Regions from separate parts of the Allobosea sp. LjRoot237 genome, predicted to be linked through region 1. Evidence: predicted binding sites of a transcription regulator. Region 1 holds the regulator's gene; each other region holds the start of a gene.
The links. The regulator PhoB, encoded in region 1, activates phosphate uptake and scavenging genes when phosphate is short. The targets are predictions, from matches to a motif close to TGTCATNNANCTGTCAT.
Positions count from the first base shown of each region.

Region 2: phnC (phosphonate ABC transporter ATP-binding protein) is a predicted target of PhoB. The motif match lies at 4,574-4,590, and genes of this name have one in related genera.
Region 3: ACSQ24_RS02915 (DUF47 domain-containing protein) is a predicted target of PhoB. The motif match lies at 3,452-3,468, and genes of this name have one in related genera.

Region 1 is NZ_CAXUQP020000001.1:5,364,675-5,371,104, reverse strand. It holds gene pstS (phosphate ABC transporter substrate-binding protein PstS) at 1-256, shown strand, start outside; gene pstC (phosphate ABC transporter permease subunit PstC) at 494-1,462, shown strand; gene pstA (phosphate ABC transporter permease PstA) at 1,482-2,366, shown strand; gene pstB (phosphate ABC transporter ATP-binding protein PstB) at 2,389-3,195, shown strand; gene phoU (phosphate signaling complex protein PhoU) at 3,236-3,958, shown strand; gene phoB (phosphate regulon transcriptional regulator PhoB) at 3,988-4,686, shown strand; gene ACSQ24_RS26030 (YnfA family protein) at 4,695-5,015, opposite strand; gene ACSQ24_RS26025 (NUDIX hydrolase) at 5,015-5,452, opposite strand; gene ACSQ24_RS26020 (GcrA family cell cycle regulator) at 5,541-6,089, opposite strand.
Region 2 is NZ_CAXUQP020000002.1:244,270-250,699, forward strand. It holds gene ACSQ24_RS28670 (efflux RND transporter permease subunit) at 1-2,633, opposite strand, end outside; gene ACSQ24_RS28675 (efflux RND transporter periplasmic adaptor subunit) at 2,630-3,739, opposite strand; gene ACSQ24_RS28680 (TetR/AcrR family transcriptional regulator) at 3,876-4,490, shown strand; gene phnC (phosphonate ABC transporter ATP-binding protein) at 4,636-5,454, shown strand; gene phnD (phosphonate ABC transporter substrate-binding protein) at 5,530-6,430, shown strand, end outside.
Region 3 is NZ_CAXUQP020000001.1:620,184-626,613, reverse strand. It holds gene ACSQ24_RS02930 (ABC transporter ATP-binding protein) at 1-175, opposite strand, end outside; gene ACSQ24_RS02925 (ABC transporter permease) at 178-1,896, opposite strand; gene ACSQ24_RS02920 (ABC transporter substrate-binding protein) at 2,046-3,374, opposite strand; gene ACSQ24_RS02915 (DUF47 domain-containing protein) at 3,536-4,180, shown strand; gene ACSQ24_RS02910 (anion permease) at 4,196-5,209, shown strand; gene phnD (phosphate/phosphite/phosphonate ABC transporter substrate-binding protein) at 5,444-6,430, shown strand, end outside.

The sequences.
Region 1 (6,430 bases):
CTTCGGCATCTCGCTGAACAACCAGAAGGGCGCCCAGGCCTGGCCGATCACCTCCGCCACCTTCCTGCTCGTGCATGCCAAGCCCGAGAAGCCGGAAGAGGTGCAGGCCGCGCTGAAGTTCGTCGACTGGGCCTACAAGAGCGGCGACCAGCTCGCCCTCGACCTCGACTACGTGCCGCTGCCGGCCAATGTGAAGGATCAGGTCCGCAACGCCTGGAAGGGCGTGACCGACCCGGCGGGCAAGCCGATCTTCTGATCGCTCCCGTCTTCCTTCTCCCACCCATCTCGGGCTTGCCCGAGATGGGCAAGCCAAGGTGCCAAAATCGGCAATAGCCGGTTTTGGTGCGGGAGAAGGTGGCCCACAGGGCCGGATGAGGGGTCGCGCGACGCTTGTCGTCGGCGGCCCTTCGAGCGAATACGGGGACGCGTTACGCGACCCCTCACCCCAGCCCTCTCCCGCAAGGGGAGAGGGGGTCTGCCGGAGCCCCTGTAGATGACCGCAGCAACCGACTTCGACCACACGCTGACGGCCCCTGTCCGCAAGACCCCGAAGGGAACCTTCGATCTCGTCTTCCGGAATGCCAGCTTCCTGGCGGCCCTGTTCGTGCTGGTGCTGCTCGCCGGCATCATGGCCTCGATGGTCATCGGCGGCTGGCCGGCCTTCCGCGAATTCGGCTTCGGCTTCATCACCTCGAGCGTCTGGGACACCCAGAACGAGCAATACGGCGCCTGGCCGGCGATCGTCGGCACCTTGTCGACCGCGCTGATCGCGCTCGTCATCGGCGTCCCGCTCTCGCTCGGCATCGCCGTCTATCTCACCCAGCTCGCGCCGGCCTGGTTCAAGCGCCCGGTCTCCACCGCGATCGAGCTGCTCGCCGCCGTGCCCTCGATCATCTACGGCATGTGGGGGCTCTTCGTCTTCGTGCCGCTGTTCGCGGCCTATGTGCAGATCCCGGTCTCGAACATCGTCGAAGGCATCCCGCTCATCGGCACGGTGCTGTATTCGCGCTCGCCCTCGGGGCTCGGCATCCTGACGGCGGGCATCATCCTCGCCTTCATGATCATCCCCTTCATCGCCTCGATCACCCGCGACATGCTGGAGCAGATCCCCTCGGTGCTGCGCGAGAGCGCCTATGGCATCGGCGCGACGACCTGGGAGGTGGTGCGCCATGTCCTGGTGCCGCAGGCCGGCGTCTCGATCATCGGCGCGATCATGCTGGGCCTCGGTCGTGCGCTCGGCGAGACCATGGCGGTGACCTTCGTCGTCGGCAACGCCAACCGGCTCTCGGCCGCGATCATGGATCCGGGCTCGACCATCGCCTCGCGCATCGCCAACGAGTTCAACGAGGCGCTCGGCCTGCAGCTCAACGCGCTGATCGCGCTCGGCTGCATCCTTTTCTTCGTCACCTTCGTCGTCCTCGTCATCGCGCGCATCCTGGTGTCGCGCGTCAAGGCTTACTGAGCGGGTCCCGACCATGAGCATGACGACATCGCCGACCACCCGCCCGCTGCCCCACGCTCCCTGGGGCCGCGTCCGCCAGTCGCGCCGCACCGCCGACAAGGCGATGCGGATCATCGCCGCGGGCTTCACCTTCATCGCCATCTTCGTGCTGTTCTGGATCCTCGGCATGCTGATCGTGAAGGGCATTGGCGGCTTGTCCGTCGCCACCTTCACGCAGACGATGCCGGGCCCAGGCAGCGAGGGCGGCGGCCTCGCCAACGCGCTCGTCGGCTCGGTCGTGCTGACCTTCCTCGGCATCGCGGTGGCGACGCCGATCGGCGTGCTCGCGGGCACCTATCTCGCCGAATACGGCAAGGGCTCGAAGCTCGCCGACCTGATCCGCTTCATCAACGACATCCTGCTCTCGGCTCCGTCGATCCTGATCGGCCTCTTCGTCTACGTGATCATGGTCGAGCCACTGGGCGGATATTCCGGCTGGGCCGGTGGCGTCGCGCTCGGCATCATCGCGATCCCGGTCATCGTGCGCACCACCGAGGACATGCTGCGGCTCGTCCCCGGCTCGCTGCGCGAGGCGGGTTCCGCGCTCGGCGCGCCGCCCTCCGTCGTCATCACCTCGATCACCTGGCGGGCGGCAAAATCGGGCATGGTCACCGGCATCCTGCTGGCGCTGGCCCGTATCGCCGGCGAGACGGCGCCGCTGATTTTCACCGCGTTGAACAACAATTTCTGGTTCTCGCCCAATCTCTGGGGCGGCGTCTCCAACCTGCCGGTGACGATCTACCAGTTCGCCTCGGCCCCTTACGAGAACTGGCAGGAGCTCGCCTGGGCGGGATCGCTGATCATCACCGTCTCAATCCTCGTGCTTTCCATCATCGCCCGGCGCATCGTGCGCGGCGGCAAGTGAACAGCGTCCGATCGGAAGGACCATGCAGATGCTTTCGACCCTGGAATTGAGCCCGCAGACGCTGGACGTCGACGCTCCCGTCCGCATCGCCGTCAAGAACCTCGATTTCTACTACGGCGAGCACAAGGCGCTGAAGAACGTCAATCTCGATTTCCGTGACCGCCACGTCACGGCGCTGATCGGCCCGTCGGGCTGCGGCAAGTCGACCCTGCTGCGCATCTTCAACCGCATCTATTCGCTCTATCCCGAGCAGCGGGCGACCGGCGAGGTCATGCTCGATGGCCGCAACGTCATCTCGAACCAGGTCGACGTCAACGAGCTGCGCTCGCGCATCGGCATGGTCTTCCAGAAGCCGACGCCGTTCCCGATGTCGATCTACGACAACGTCGCCTTCGGTATCCGCCTCTACGAGAAACCGCCGAAGTCGGAGCTCGACGATCGCGTTGAGGGCGCGCTGCGCCGCGCCGCGCTCTGGGACGAGGTCAAGGACAAGCTCAAGGCCTCGGGCATGGGCCTCTCCGGCGGCCAGCAGCAGCGCCTCTGCATCGCGCGCACCATCGCGCAGAAGCCCGAGGTCATCCTGTTCGACGAGCCGACCTCGGCGCTCGACCCGATCTCGACTGGCAAGATCGAGGACCTGCTCGAGCAGCTCAAGACCGACTTCACCATCGTCATCGTCACCCACAACATGCAGCAGGCGGCGCGCATCTCGCAGTACACCGCCTTCATGTATCTCGGCGAAGTCATCGAGTTCGCCGCCACCAACACGATCTTCATGAACCCGCACAAGAAGCAGACGCAGGACTACGTCACCGGCCGTTTCGGCTGACGCCCTGAAATCGTCGGCCAGCCCCGAAGGATACGCCCCGATGTCCGACCATATCGTCCGCTCCTACGACGCCGATCTCGAGGGCCTGCGCCGCAGCCTCGCCGAGATGGGCGGCATGTCCGAGCGCATGCTCGGCGATTCGACCGTGGCGCTGGTGCGCCGCGATACCGTGCTCGCCCAAAAGATCATCAGCGCCGACCAGCGCCTCGACAACCTGCAGCGCGACGTCGAGGAGAAGGCGGTGCTGACCATCGCCCGGCGCCAGCCGCTGGCGAACGATCTGCGCGAGCTGATCTCGGCGATCCGCATCGCCGCCGATATCGAGCGGGTCGGCGACCTCGCCAAGAACATCGCCAAGCGCGCCGTCGCGATCTCCGGCCAGTTCTCGCCGCCGCACCGCGCTGTCGTCGGCCTCGAACATATGAGCCGCCTGGTCCAGGCCCAGCTCAAGGACGTGCTCGACGCCTACGCCGCCAGCAACGAGCAGAAGGCGATGGAGGTCTGGCGCCGCGACGACGAGATCGACGCGCTCTACACCTCGCTGTTCCGCGAACTCCTGACCTACATGATGGAGGACCCGCGCAACATCACCTTCTGCACGCACCTCCTGTTCTGCGCCAAGAACGTCGAGCGCATCGGCGACCACACCACCAACATCGCCGAGACCATCCATTACCTCGTTACGGGTCAGTCGATCGATGAGACCCGGCCCAAGCTCGACACCACCAACATTCTCGTCGACCTGCCGGCGGCCAATGGCTGAGCTTGGCAGAGGTTTGAACGGACGCTGACATGCCCGCACGCATCCTGATCGTCGAGGACGAGGAGCCGCTGACCCTGCTGCTGCGCTATAATCTCGAGGCCGAAGGCTTCGAGGTCGACAGCGTGGCGCGCGGCGACGACGCCGAACTGCATCTGCGCGACCACACGCCGGATCTCGTCCTGCTCGACTGGATGCTGCCCGGCCTCTCCGGCATCGAGCTCTGCCGGCGTCTGCGCACAAGGCGCGACACCGAGCGCGTGCCGATCATCATGCTGACGGCGCGCGGCGAGGAGACCGAGCGTGTGCGCGGCCTTGCCACCGGCGCCGACGACTATGTCGTCAAGCCGTTCTCGTTGCCCGAACTGATCGCGCGCATCCAGGCGCTGCTGCGCCGCGCCAAGCCCGGCCATGTCGCCGGCCTGCTTGCCGCCGGCGATCTCGAGCTCGACCGCACGACGCGGCGTGTCCGCAGGGCCGGTGCCGAGCTGCATCTCGGGCCGACCGAGTTCCGCCTGCTCGAATTCCTGATGCAGGCGCCGGGCCGGGTCTATTCGCGGGCGCAACTGCTCGACGCCGTCTGGGGCCGCGACGTCTATATCGACGAGCGCACCGTCGACGTCCATGTCGGGCGCCTGCGCAAGGCGATCACGCCGGCCAATGCCAAGGATCCGCTCCGCACCGTGCGCGGCGCCGGTTACGCCTTCGACGAGACGTTTGCGCGCGCCTGACACCTCCGTCAGCGCGGCGCTGCAACGATGACCGCTGCGCCGGCGAGGCAGAGCGCGGCGCCGGCTAGGTCGTAGCGGTCGGGTGCGACCTTCTCGACCAGCGCCATCCAGACCAGCGACGCGATGATATAGACGCCGCCATAGGCGGCGAAGGCGCGCCCGGCCGCGGGGCTGTCGACCAGGGTCAGCAGCCAGGCGAAGGCTGCGAGCGAGACCAGGCCCGGCAGCAGCCACCAGACCGGCTTGTCCAGTTTCAGCCAAACCCAGAAGGCGAAGCAGCCGGCGATCTCGGCCAGCGCCGCTCCCGCATAGATCGCGATCGTAGCCATTACGTGCCCGGCCCGAAGGCTGCCGCGAGCCGGGCGAAGACAGGGCGGTAAGCCTCGGACGCCAGCGGTGTCAGCGATTGGGCCTCGTCGAAGGTGAACCAGCGGATTTCGCTGTGCTCGTCATTGCTGATCTCGGGTTCGCCTGCCCATTCGCCCACGGTGAACAGATGCCAGAGCGCGGGAGTGACGCCGTCCGTCTCCGTCGTCTCGATGGTCTCGAAGCGGCGGAAACCTGTCGGCGTGACGCCGATCTCCTCCTGGAGCTCGCGGACAAGGGCTGCCTCGGCGCTCTCGCCGGGCTCGACGTGACCACCGATCGTGTCCCAGCAGGATGGGCGGTTCCAGCGGTGCGCGGCTCGCAATCCCAGCAGGAGCCGCCCCTCCCTGATCGGCAGGGCACAGGCGTATTCGATCGGGCTAGATCCGGGGATGTTCATGGATGCCTCGTGCATCGAGCCTGGCTTCGACGAAAAAAGCCGGCCTTTCGGCCGGCTTCCGCTATTCTGGCAGTCTCGCGTCAGTTGCTCAGGCGCGAATGACCTTGCGGTCGCGGCGCCGGTCGGCCGCCGGCTGGTAGGCGATACGGGCGTGATAGGCGCAATAGGGCATTCCGGTCGCGCTGCGGCCGCCGCAGAAGCGGAATTCCGGGGTGGTCGGATCGCCCATCGGCCAGCGGCACATATACTCGCGCAGCTCCATGATCGTGACCCGCTCGGAGAACGGCACGACCACATCCTCGGACGGAGCCGGCTCGCGCGCGACCTGTGCCTCGGCCTCGATCTCCGGCGCGAACTGCGGGGCGAGCGCGGTATTACCGCGGGTCAGGCCGCCGCCACTGCTGTGGTGGCCGGCCGGGTGGCTCGGCGGGCGAGCCACCGGCTTGCGCGGGCGCGGTGTCGCCGAACCCGGGCTCTTGGCGCGGCCCGACAGTCCAAGGCGATGCACCTTGCCGATGACGGCGTTGCGCGTGACGTTGCCGAGCTCGGCGGCGATCTGGCTCGCGCTCAGGCCGTCGTTCCAGAGCTTCTTGAGCAGCTCGACGCGTTCCTCGGTCCAGGCTCCGGCTTCGGTCATGGAGTTGCACCTGTCTTCGTCATGTCCCGCTGGCACGCCGGCGAGGCATAGGGAGAGATCATGGCGGAATCCGATACCGGCAGCGCCCGTTGCTAAACGGAAGCCGTTACGCCCGGAACTGACGATACTGGAGACGCCGCACGAGATGTCGTATCTGACGAGGGAGACCATACAAGATGGCCTGACTCGGCCACAAGAGTCGCCGAATCGTAATTCGGCTTTTCCCCAGCCAATCACTGCAAACGGCGAAACGGTGAGTCTATTCGGCAACGCTGCCGCGAGGTCAGCCGCAATTGACAGGGCGGGGCCGGTTTTGCATAGTCGCCTCACGCAGCCGCCCC
Region 2 (6,430 bases), on a different contig from region 1:
ATGATCACCACGGGATCGACGAAGCTCTCGAACTGCGCCGCCAGCACCAGATAGATGAAGCCGAGCGCCAGCAGGAAGACGAGCAGGATCGAGGAGCCCGACTGCTTGAACTCGCGGCTCTGGCCGGAATAGTCGGTCTGAAATGAGGCCGGCAGCACTTTGGCCGCACCCTGCTCGAGCACGGTCAGCGCGTCGCCGAGCGAATAGCCCGCTCCGGGCACGGCCGTGATCGTCGCCGACCGCAGCTGGTTGAAGCGGATCAGCTCCTTGGGCGCGACGTTCTCCTCGATCTGGACGAGGCTGGACAACTGCACCGCCTGGCCGCCCCGGCCCATCAGGTAGATCGACTGCAGCGCCTGCGGCGTGCTGCGCTCGGCGCCGGCGACCTGCAGCATGACGTCGTATTGCTCGCCGTTCATGTTGAAGCGCGTGACCTGGCGACCGCCTAGCAGCGTCTCCATCGTGCGCCCGATCACGTCGACGCCGACGCCGAGGTCGGCGGCGCGCTGCCGGTCGATCGAGACCTTGATCTGCGGCTTGTCGAGGATGAGGTTGGTCTCGATATTGGTCAGCGCCGGATTGCCCTGCACCTCGGCGATCAGCCTGTCGACGTTTTCCTTGATAGTGACGTAAGGGTCCGACGAGCGCAGCACGAACTCGACCGGCTTGCTGTTGGCGCCGCCCTGGCCGAGTGAGGGCGGATTGGTCGCGAACAGGCGGATGCCGGGAATCTGCGACAGGCCCTTGTTGATCTCGGCGACGAGGTCCTGCTGCTTGCGGTGGCGCTCTTCCCAGGGCTTCAGGCGCGCAAAGGCGATCGCCCGTGTCACGTCCGGGAAGCCGACAATGACGAGATAGGTCTCGACCTCCTGGATCTTGCTGAAATAGTCCTCAACCCGCCGCGCATAATCGGCGGTGAAGGCCATGGTCGCGCCTTCCGGCGCCACGCCGATCGCGGTGATCGTGCCGCGGTCCTCGACCGGGGCAAGCTCCGAGCGCAGATTGGTGAAGAAGAAATAGCTGCCGCCGGCGACGAGCAGCGCCAGAAGGACCACCAGCGGCCTGGCCGACAGCGCAAAGCGCAGCGAGCGGCGATAGCCGCTGGCGAGCCCCTCGAAGAAGCGCTCCAGGATATTGTAGAGCCAGTTGTGCTTGTCGTGGTGCTTCAGCAGCTTGGCGCACATCATCGGCGTCAGCGTCAGGGCGACGAAGCCCGAGACCAGCACCGCGCCGGCAAGAGTCAGCGCGAACTCGACGAAGAGCTTGCCGGTGCGCCCGGTCGAGAACGCCATCGGCGCGTAGACGGCGACCAGCGTCAGTGTCATCGCGACCACCGCGAAGGCGATCTCGTTGATGCCCTTGATCGCCGCCTTGGTCGGCTCGACCCCGTCCTCGATATGGCGGTGGACGTTCTCGAGCACGACGATGGCGTCGTCGACGACGAGGCCGATCGCGAGCACCATCGAGAGCAGCGTCAGCGTGTTCACCGTGAAGCCGAGCGCATACATCAGCGCGAAGGCGCCGATCAGCGAGACCGGGATGGTGACGAGCGGAATCAGCGTCGCGCGCAGCGAGCGCAGGAACAGGAAGATGATCAGGACGACGAGGACGACCGCCTCGCCGATCGTGGTGTAGACCGCCTTGATCGAACGATCGATGAAGATCGAGGTGTCGTAGGAGGTCGCGATCGACATGCCGTCGGGCAGGTCCTCGCGAATGCTCGGCAGCGCCGCGACGACGCCCGAGGAGACGTCGAGCGGGTTGGCCGTGGCCTGCTTGACGATGCCGATCGTGACGGAAGGATTGCCCCGGAACCAGGCGGCGTTGCGCTCCTCGCGGGCACCGAGCTCGACCTTGGCGATGTCACGCAGCTTGACCGGGAAGCCGTTGGCGTCCTTGACCGTGATCTCACGGAACTGCTCGGGCGTGTTCAGGCTGGTCTGCGAGAGCACCGTGAATTCGCGGCTGTCGCTCTCGATCCGGCCGGAGGGAATCTCGACGTTCTGCGCCCGCAGCGCCGCCTCGATCTCCTGGACGGTGATGTTGTAGGCGGCGAGCCGGGCGCGATCGAGCCAGATGCGCATGGCGTATTGGCGCTGGCCGAGGATGCGGACCTCGGCGACGCCGGTGATGTTCTGGACGCGGTCGGCGATGAAACGGTCGGCGAAGTCGGTCAGCTCCAGCGGCGAATGCCGCGAGCTGGTCAGCGACAAGTACATCACCGGCTGGGCGTCGGCCTCGACCTTGGCGATGATCGGCTCGTCGATCTCGTCGGGCATGCGGCCGCGCACGCGGCTGACGCGGTCGCGCACGTCGGAGGCTGCGACATCGGGGTCGACATCTGGCCGGAAGCGCACCGAGATCTGGCTGCGCTCCTGCCGGCTGGTCGAGTTGATGATCTCGATGCCTTCGATGCCGGCGATCGAGTTCTCCAGGATCTGCGTGACCTGCGTCTCGATGATCTCGGCGCTGGCGCCGCGATAGACCGTCTGCACCGAGACGATCGGCTCGTCGATGTTCGGATATTCACGCACCGTCAGACGCGTATAGGAGACGAAGCCGATCAGGATGACGAGCATGCTCAGGACGGTCGAGAGGACCGGCCGGCGGACGAAGAGCTCGAACAGGCTCATTGCCGCACGGCGCCCGGCAGCGAGCTGGTCTGGACCGCGGCTTTCTCCTTGATCAGGACGGTCGCGCCCTCGCGCAGGCGCATCTGCCCGGCGGTGACGATCTGCATTCCGGGCTTGAGGCCCTTGACCACCTCGACCTTGCCGGTCAGGCGCTTGCCGAGTTCGACCGGCACGCGCTTGGCCTTGCCGTTCTCGACGATGAAGACCGTCTTGCCAAGCCCGTCCGGCACCACCGCCGTCTCCGGCACGACCAGCGCGTTCTCGCGCTTGTCGACCATGATCGTCACGCGGGCGAAGAGACCGGGCTTCAGGACGAGATCGGCATTGGGGACGAGGGCGCGCAGCTTGACCGCCCGGCCATTGACATCGACGACCGGGTCGATCGCGAAGATCTTGCCGGCGAAGGGCCGGTCGGGCACCGCATCGACCTTGAGCTGGATCGGCTGGTCGACCTTGAGCTGGGTCAGGTAAATCTCCGGCACGCGGAAATCGACCTTGATCGGGTCGATACTGGTCAGCGTGATCAGCTGCTTGCCGATCGAGACATAGTCGCCGACGCCGACGGCGCGCAGGCCGACCACGCCGTTGAACGGCGCCTTGATCGTCGCCAGCGCGAGCTTGGCCTGGGCGAGCTGCAGGCGCGCCTCCTGTGAGGCGAGCTGCGCCGTCGCCTGCTCGAGCGCGACCTGGGTGCCGGCGCCGCGCTGCACCAGCGAGCGGTTGCGGTCATAGGTGTCGCGCGCCAGGCTGATATCGGCTTGCGCCTGCTTCAGTTCGGCGTCGAGGATCGCCGTATCGAGCATGACCAGCGGCTGGTCCTTGTTGACCCGCTCGCCCTCCTTGAAGCCGAGCGCGACGACGCGGCCGGCGATCTCGGGAGCGATCACCACGGATTCTTCGGCCGCGAGTGTCCCGAGCGCCTCGACCTCTTCGGCGACCGTAGCGAGCTCGATCGTCCCGACCTCGACCGGAATCGCGGGGTTCTGCGCGCTGGCGACGCCTCGCGCCTGCGCCTGCTGATTGGTCGGCTTATAGTGGTAGCGGTAGCCATAGTACCCACCGCCCGCCAGCCCGGCGACAAGGATAAGGAGGAGAAAACGCTTCATCAGGCTGGACGCTCCGGTACCGCGGACATATTCTAGACTGGACGGTCTAGTTTGATAAGCACCCTTTAAGGGCGGAAGCGTGACGGAATGATCAATGCACGGACGCACTAGCGCCCCCGCTGCAGAAGCAAAAGCGATGCCGGCCGAAAAATCGCGGCCCGATAAACATGACGCGATCACAAGGGCCGCTTCGGAGACGTTCCTGGCCGAGGGCTTCGACCGCGCCAGCCTCGACCAGATCGCCCAGCGCGCCGGCGTCTCCAAGCAGACCATCTATAGCCACTTCGTCGACAAGCAGGCGCTGTTCCTCGCAATCTGCACCGAACTCACTGAAAAGCTGACGATTCCGTTGCGTCGTCCGCGCAGCGAGACCGGCGATCTGCGGGCCATCCTGCTGCGTCTCGGCGAGGACGCTCTGGCGATGATGCTGCACCCGGCCTCGCTCGATCTGCATCGCCTGATCGTCGGGGCGGCCGCGCGTTTTCCCGAACTCGGACAGGCCGCCTACGATACCGGAGCGGGGCGCATGATCGCGGAACTCTCTGCCTTGTTGGAGCAGCGGTCACGATCCGGTGATGGGTTGTCGCGCGAGCTCACAGTCAGTGAGGCTGCGACGCTGGCCGAACAGTTCATCGGCATGCTGCGCGGCTTCCACCAAGTGCGCGGCCTGCTCGGCATCGCACCGGCTCCCCCGTCCGAGCGCAGGACCTACGTCGCCGCCTGCGTCGACCTGCTGTTGCGAGCGGCCTGACGCCACGCCGCTCCAGCGGCTCGCGACGATATGGTTGACGGCCGATGACCGTCTGCCCCTTGGGCGCCTCGAAACACCCCTCCTGTCACGGCGGTGTCATCTGTCGCCGATACCGCATCATCCCGCAATCGCGGGAGAGTTGTTGATGCTGCGTGTCGAGGGTCTGACCAAGCGTTTCGGTGGCAAGGCCGCCGTCGACAACGTCAACCTATCGATTCCGCGTGGCGAGATGGTCGGCATCATCGGCCGCTCGGGTGCCGGCAAGTCGACGCTGCTGCGCATGCTGAACCGCCTCGCCGATGCCAGCGATGGCCGCATCCTCAGCGAGGAGCGCGACGTCACCGCCCTGCGCGGCGCCGCGCTCAGAGGCTGGCGGCGCGACACTGCGATGATCTTCCAGCAGTTCAACCTGGTCGGCCGGCTCGATGTGCTGACCAACGTGCTGCTCGGCCGCCTGAACCATCGCTCCGCCGCGCTGACGCTGGTCAAGAGCTTCTCGCAGGACGACAAGGTTCGTGCCATCGCGGCACTCGAGCGACTCGATATGGGCCACCTGTTGGCGCAGCGCGCCGAGACCCTCTCCGGCGGTCAGCAGCAGCGCGTCGCCATCGCCCGTGCCTTGGTGCAGGAGCCGAAGATCATCCTCGCCGACGAGCCGATCGCCTCGCTCGACCCACGCAATACGCAAGTCGTCATGGACGCGCTGTTCCGCATCAATCGCGAGGACGGCATCACCGTGATCTGCAACCTCCACCACCTCGACATCGCCGCGAAGTATTGCGACCGGCTGATCGGCATGGCCGCCGGCAAGGTCGTGTTCGACGGTCCCCCGCATGCGCTGACCAGCGAGCTCGCGGCAGAGCTCTACGGCATCGAGGCCAAGGATGCCGGAGCCGAAGCGCTCGACCAACTCGACGCCATCGCCACCGAGGAAGCCCAGCGCGCCAAGCAGACCGCCGCCTGAAGCAGCCGGCGGCGCATCCACGCCTGCACCCTACGCCTGACCCTTCATCGCCGACCTTTTCAAAGGAGCACTCTCATGCTGACCCGTCGTCATACGCTCACGCTTGCCGCAGCCGGCCTCGCAGCAACGCTCGCCGCTCCGGCTTTCGCCCAGGATTGGAAGGCGAAGTATCCCGAGCTCATCTTCGCCATCATCCCGTCCGAGAACGCCTCTGGCGTCGTCGAGCGCTATACCCCCTTCGTCAACTATCTCGCCAAGGAACTCGGCACCAAGGTGACCCTGCGCATCGCCAACGACTACGCCGCGATCATCGAGGGCCAGCGCGCCGGCAACATCCATATCGGCATGTACGGCCCGGCCTCCTTCGCTCGCGCGCTGATGACCGGCGCCAAGATCGACGCCTTCGCGATCGAGACCAATATCGACGGCACCAAGGGCTACTACTCGGTCTTCTACGTGAAGAAGGATTCGCCCTATCAGAAGGTCGAGGACCTCAAGGGCAAGAATCTCGGCCTGGTCGACCCGAACTCGACCTCGGGCAACAACGTGCCGCGCTTCGCGCTCGACGGCATGAAGATCGAGCCCGAGACCTTCTTCGGCAAGGTCGTCTACACCGGCAGCCACGAGAACGCCGTGATCGCGCTCGGCCAGGGCACCGTCGACGTCGCCGCCAACTGGTGGAACGACGAGCAGGAATCGAACCTGCTGCGCATGGACCGCAAGAAGATGGTCAAGGCCGACGATTTCCGCATCATCTACAAGTCGCAGCAGATCGTGAACTCGCCGATGGCCTATCTCACCGAGCTGCCGGAAGAGCTGAAGACCAAGATCCGCGACTCGGTGCTGAACCTCGCCACCAAGGACAAGGCCGCCTTCGACAAGATCTATGAAGGCAAGCAGGGCCCGCTCGTCGCTGTCGACAACAAGGCCTACGACCCGATCATCGAGCTGAACAAGTTCGTCGACGCGCTTCGCA
Region 3 (6,430 bases), 4.7 Mb from region 1:
TCAGGCGCAGCAGCGTAGTCTTGCCGCAGCCGGAGGGTCCGAGGAAGGCGAAGAACTCGCCCGGCTCGATCGCGAGATTGACGTCCTTGAGCACATGGTTGGTGCCATAGGACAGGTTGACGCCTGCGATGTCGACGGACACCGCCGGCGTGGTCAGGGATAAGGGTGCGTTCATGGTCAGTGGCCCAGTCCTTTGGCCTTCTGGCTGCGTTCGATGATGAGATGGGAAAGGAAGGTGCAGGCGGCGACGAGGATGACCGCGACGACGCCGAGCGCCGCGCCGGGCCCGCGGCCGGCCGCCGACTGCATGAAGACGTAGAGCCCGTAGGCCAACGGCGCATCGGAGTTCGATTGCACCAGCATCAGCGTCGCCGAGAGCTCGACCGCCGCCGTCGAGAACGAGGTGACGAAGCCGGCGAGGATGCCGCCGGCCATCAAGGGCACGACGATGCGGCGCACGGTGCGCGACTTGGTGGCGCCGAGGTTTTCCGCCGCTTCCTCGAGCGAGACCGAGATCTGCTGGAGCGCCGCATAACAGGCCCGCAGCGCATAGGGCAGGCGCCGGATGGCCAGCGCCAGCACGATGGTGATCCAGAGCGAGGCCAGGGGCGTGCCGTCCGGCAGGGTGACGCCGTAGAAGGTCCTGAGGTACCCGATGCCGAGCACGACGCCGGGGATGGCGAGCGCCGCCGAAGCCATCCAGTCGAGCCATTCGCGGCCGATCAGCTTGGTGCGCAGCACGAGATAGGCGATGGCGACGCCGAGCACGATGTCGATGCCGCCGGCGAGGCTGGCATAGATCAGCGTGTTCTTGATGTAGACCGAGCTCTCGCCGAAGACGCGGCCGTAATGGGCGAGCGTATAGGCGTCGGGCAGCGGCGAGAACGACCAGATCGTGGCGAAGGAGAGCAGCAGCAGGGCGAGATGCGGCGCCAGCACCAGTGCCAGGATCAGGATGACGACGCCATAGCCGAGCACGGCCTCCCATGGCGTCATCACCCGCTTCGCGAGACCGCCGCCGCCGCGCTGGGTGGTGGCATAATCACGCCCCTTCAGGGCTCGCGCCGACAGCCACATGGCGGCGACCGAGGCGACGATCAGCACGACGGAGATGACGTAGCCCATCGGATCGGCGATGCCGATCGAGGTGACGCGCAGATAGGCCTGCGGCGCCAGCATGTCCTTGACGTTGAGCAGCAGCGGCGTTGCGAGATCGTCGAAGACCTTGACGAAGACCAGCGAGGCGCCGGCCAGATAGCCCGGCATGGCGAGCGGGAAGACGATACGCCGAAACAGCCGGAAGCCCGACGAGCCGAGATTCTGCGCCGCCTCCTCCATCGCCCGATCGACATTGCGCAGCGCCGCCGAGAGGTTGATCAGGATGAAGGGGAAATAGTGGATCGACTGGACGAAGATGACGCCGTTCAGCCCCTCCATGAAGTCGATCTTGAAGCCGAACCAGTCGTCGAGCAGCAGGTTGACCGAGCCGTTGCGGCCGAAGAAGAGCTGCATCGCCACCGCGCCGACGAAGGGCGGCATGATCAGCGGCAGGAAGCCGAGCGTCTGGACCAATGCCGCGCCGCGGAAGACGAAGCGCGTGGTCAGGTAGGCCAGCGGCAGGGCGAAGACCGAGGCCCAGACCACTGACATCGCCGAGACGTAGAAGGAGTTCCACAGCGAGCGCATGAACAGCTCGGTGCGGAAGAAATCGTAGAAATTGACCAGCGTGAAGGTCGAGGTGCCCTTCTCGGTGAAGGCGACGTAGATCACCGTCGCCACCGGCAGCACCAGGAACATCAGCAGGAAGGCGGCGATGGCGAGCGCCAGCGCGATCTGGCCGGGCGTGGCCGAAAAAGCCTTACGGCGAGACGGCGCCTTGGCAGGGATGGCGGTCATGATGGTCCTGATCGTCGGCCGAAGGGCGGGGGCGTCATCCCGGCCGCAGCGAAACGGAGCGCCGGGATCCATTGTAGAGCACGGCGCCCTTCGATGGATCCCGGATCGGCGCGACTACGTCGCTTGTCCGGGATGACGAAGAGCGAGGGCTACTTCGCCACCTTCAGCGCTTCTTCCGCCTTGGCCTTGGCCTTGGCGTAGTTGTCGCGGGCGAAGCTCGCCCACTGGCTCTCGATCTCGGCCTGGCGGGCGCCCTTCTCCTTGGCGCCGGTGAAGGCGCCGCGCAGCTCTGGGCTCGCGGCCTGCGCCTCGGTCACCGGCAATGCGGCGACCAGTGCGCGGGCTTCGTCGGCGAGCGCCTTGGCCTGCGGGTTCGGCTTCTTGGCGAGTGCCGCGTCGACCTCGTGCAGGGTCTTGGTCACGCCCTTCAGCGCATCGAGTTGGAAGGAGATCAGCTGGTCGAACAGCGTGTCGACCACGGCGGTGCGGGCTTCGGACTTGTCGACGTCGAAGCCGATCATCTTCTGGAAGCGCGGATCGGTGAAGGGGTTGGGATAGTCGGCTCCGGCCTTGGCATAGACAGCCGGATTGACCGGCAGGCGGCGGATGCCGGGCTCGAGCAGAACCTCCTGGCCGACCGGCGAGAGCAGAAACTCGATGAAGGCCTCGGCGGCGGCCTTGTTCGGCGGGTTGGCGATGATGCCGACATTGGCCGGCACGACGGTGGTCACGGTCGGGTAGACGAACTTGACCGGGAAGCCCGAGGCCTGCGCCGAAAAAGCGAAGAAGTCGATGACGATGCCGACGCCGACCTGGCCGGAATTGACCGCCTCCGGCACGCCGAAGGAGCGATCGGTGATCGACCGGAAATTGCCAGCCATCTCCTTGAGGGTGCGCCAGCCCTTCTCCCAGCCCTCGCCCTGCAGGATGGTCTCGACGGTCAGGTGCGTGGTGCCGGAGCGGGCGGGCGAGGCGATCGAGACATGATCGTAGAACACCGGCCTGGCGAGGTCCTGCCAGTCCTTCGGCTCGGGCAGCTTGTTGGCCTTGGCATAGCGGTCGTTCCACATGATGCCGTAGCCCGAGGCCGCAAAGCCGAAATAGAAGCCCTGCGGGTCGTTGATCGGATAGGATCCGATCTTCTCGGGAATGCCGGTCGCCTTGGGCTTGTACTGCGTCAGCAGCTTCTTGCCCTTCAGCACCTCGAAGGCGTCCGGCGCCGAGGCCCAGAACAGGTCGACCTGGTTGTTGGCCTTGGTCTCCTCGACATATTTGACGCCGGCATTGGTATTGCGGTTCTGGACTTCCAGCGTCACGCCCGGCACGGCCTTCTCGAAGGCCTTCTTGATCGGGTCGGTGACGTCCTTGGAGAACGAGGTGACGACCGTGACCTTGCCCGATGGTGCCTGCGCCTGAGCGGCCGTCGCGGCCAAAGCGAGCCCCAGCACCGAGACGAGCGCGATCCTGCGTGTAAACATTCAGTCCTCCCTTGATCGTTCTTCACCCGCCGACGTCGAGGCCCGCGGAGGGCAAGGCCGGGAATCCGGATTGCCGTCGTCGCAAAACTGTCACAGAAGGCACAAGCGTGTCATCCCCGCTCCTTGCTGCGGACTGACGAGGTTGGTGAGAGGCCGTTCCGATGCTGGGCTGGTTCCAGAAGCTGCTGCCGAAGGAAGACAAGTTCTTCGTGCTGTTCGAGCGTCATGCGCAGACGCTGAAGGCTGGAGCGCTCGCACTCGACGGCGTGCTCAGCGGGGCGAGGCCGATCGAGGCCGGCTGCGCCGAGATCTTCGCCGAGGAGAACCGTGCCGACGCCATCGCCGGCGAGGTCATGCTCGAGGTCGGCCGCACCTTCATCACGCCCTTCGACCGCGGCGACATCGAGGAATTGATCGGCTCGATGGACGACGCCATCGACCAGATGCAGAAGACCGCCAAGGCGATCCGGCTCTTTGAGGTCGAGAGCTTTGCCCCCAGCATGCAGGAGCTCGGCAAGACCATCGTCGCCGCTTCGCTGAAGGTCGGCGAGTTGCTCCCGATGCTGCGCGACATCAAGAAGCATGCGGTCGGCATCGGCGCGCTCGCCAAGGAGATCGGCGCGATCGAGGAGCGCTCGGACGAGCTCTATGATCGCGGCCTGAAGGAGCTGTTCAAGGCGCACCGCGGCACCGATGCGATGGGCTTCATCGTCGGAGCGGAGGTTTACGACCATCTCGAAAAGGTCGTCGACCGCTTCGAGGATGTCGCCAAGCGCGTCAGCCGCATCGTCCTCGAACATCTCTGAAAAGCGCGCAGCGCCGTGGATCTCGCCAGCTTCGCCCCTGCCCTCATCTTCCTGATCGCCGTCGCGCTGCTGTTCGACTTCCTCAACGGCCTGCACGACGCTGCCAACTCGATCGCGACCATCGTCTCGACCCGGGTGCTGGCGCCGCAATGGGCGGTGTTCTGGGCCGCTTTCTTCAACTTCATCGCCTTCCTGTTCTTCGGCCTGCACGTCGCCCAGACGGTCGGCTCCGGCATCATCCAGGCGGCGATCGTCGATGACCGCGTGATCTTCGGGGCGCTCACCGGCGCGATCGTCTGGAATGTCGTGACCTGGATCGCCGGCATCCCGTCGAGCTCGTCACATGCTTTGATCGGCGGACTGGTCGGCGCAGGCCTGTCCAAGGTCGGCCTCTCGTCGATCGTCTGGTGGGGGCTCGGCAAGACCTTCATCGCGATCTTCATGTCCCCGGCGATCGGCTTCGCCCTGGCCCTGCTGCTGGCGCTGATCGTCTCCTGGACCTTCCTGCGGCTCGCACCGATCAAGGTCGATTCGACCTTCCGCCTCCTGCAGTTCGTCTCGGCCTCGCTCTATTCGCTCGGCCATGGCGCCAATGACGCGCAGAAGACGATGGGCATCATCGCCGTGCTCCTGTTCTCGCACGGCATGATGGGCGAGACCTTCTCGGTGCCGTTCTGGGTGGTGATCTCCTGTCAGGCGGCGATGGCGCTCGGCACGCTCTGTGGCGGCTGGCGCATCGTCCACACCATGGGCTCGAAGATCACGCGGCTCTCGCCGCAGCAGGGCTTCTGCGCCGAGACGGGCGGCGCGATCACCCTGTTCATGGCGACCTATCTCGGCGTTCCCGTCTCCACCACGCACACCATCACCGGCGCGATCATCGGCGTCGGCGCGGCAAGGCGGGTCACGGCGGTGCGCTGGGGCGTCGCGCGCGGCATCGTCTTCGCCTGGATCGTCACCATGCCGATGGCGGGCCTGATCTCGGCATTGGCCTATTTTGTCTCCGGCCTGTTCCTGACCGGGCGCTGACCAGCTCTTCAGCCGAGCAGTGGCAGCGCGTAAGCTATCGTTCGGTCCGAACGCGCCGCGAATTCATCGCGAGAGGTCGCTGGTCCAGCGCGGCTAGGGAGTGGCAGACAGCCGCGGGATGCAAGGCCACTATAGTCGTAAAACGATGGCGTCTCGCTTGGCTGGAATATGACGATTTTGTGTCACATACTATAGCCGGCTCATAACGAAGATCGACCGGGAGAGACGCCGCCAATGACCAAGACGCTGACTTGCCTGTCCGCCACGACCTCGCTGCTCCTTAGCCTCGGGCTCGCCGGCGCGGCACAGGCACAGGACGCCTGCCCCAATCGCGGCCAGCTCGACACGATGTATTGCGACGGCAACAAGGACCTCGTCGCCGACGTGCCGACCGAGGCCTCGAGGCAGAAGGACCCGTCAGCGCTGGTCTGGGCCTATACGCCGGTCGAGGACCCCGCCGTCTACGCCAACATCTTCAAGCCGCTGACCGACCATCTCGCCGCCTGCACCGGCAAGCGCATCGTCTATTATCCCGTGCAGTCGAACTCGGCCGAGATCGAGGCGATGCGCTCGGGCCGCCTGCATTTCGCCGGCTTCTCGACCGGCCCGACCGGCTTTGCCGTCAACCTCGCCGGCGCGATCCCCTTCGCAGCCAAGGGCTCGGCCGCCGGCGTGCGGGGCTACAACCTCGTCGCCGTCGTCAAGGCCTCGAGCCCCTATCAGAAGCTCGCCGACCTCAAGGGCAAGAAGGTCGCCCACACCTCGCCCTCGTCCAACTCCGGCAATCTGGCGCCACGCGTGCTCTTCCCCGAGCTCGGGCTCGAAGCCGACAAGGACTACAAGCCGCTGATGTCCGGCGGCCACGACAAGTCGATTCTCGGCGTGGTCTCGGGCGACTACGACATGGGTGCGGTCGCCGGCGACGTCTACGAGCGCATGATCGTGCGCGGCACGATCAAGAAGGAGGATACCCGCGAGATCTATCGCAGCGCGATCTTCCCGACCTCCTCCTTCGCCTATGCCCACGACCTCAAGCCCGAGCTCGCCAGGAAGCTGACCGACTGCTTTTTCTCCTTCCGCTTCACCCCGGAGATGACCAAGGAGTTCAACGGCGACGACCGCTTCCTGCCGATCACCTACCAGAAGGACTGGGCGGTCGTGCGTGATGTCGCCGAGAAATCGGGCACGCCCTACAACAAGTCGGCCTATGACGCCGAGGCC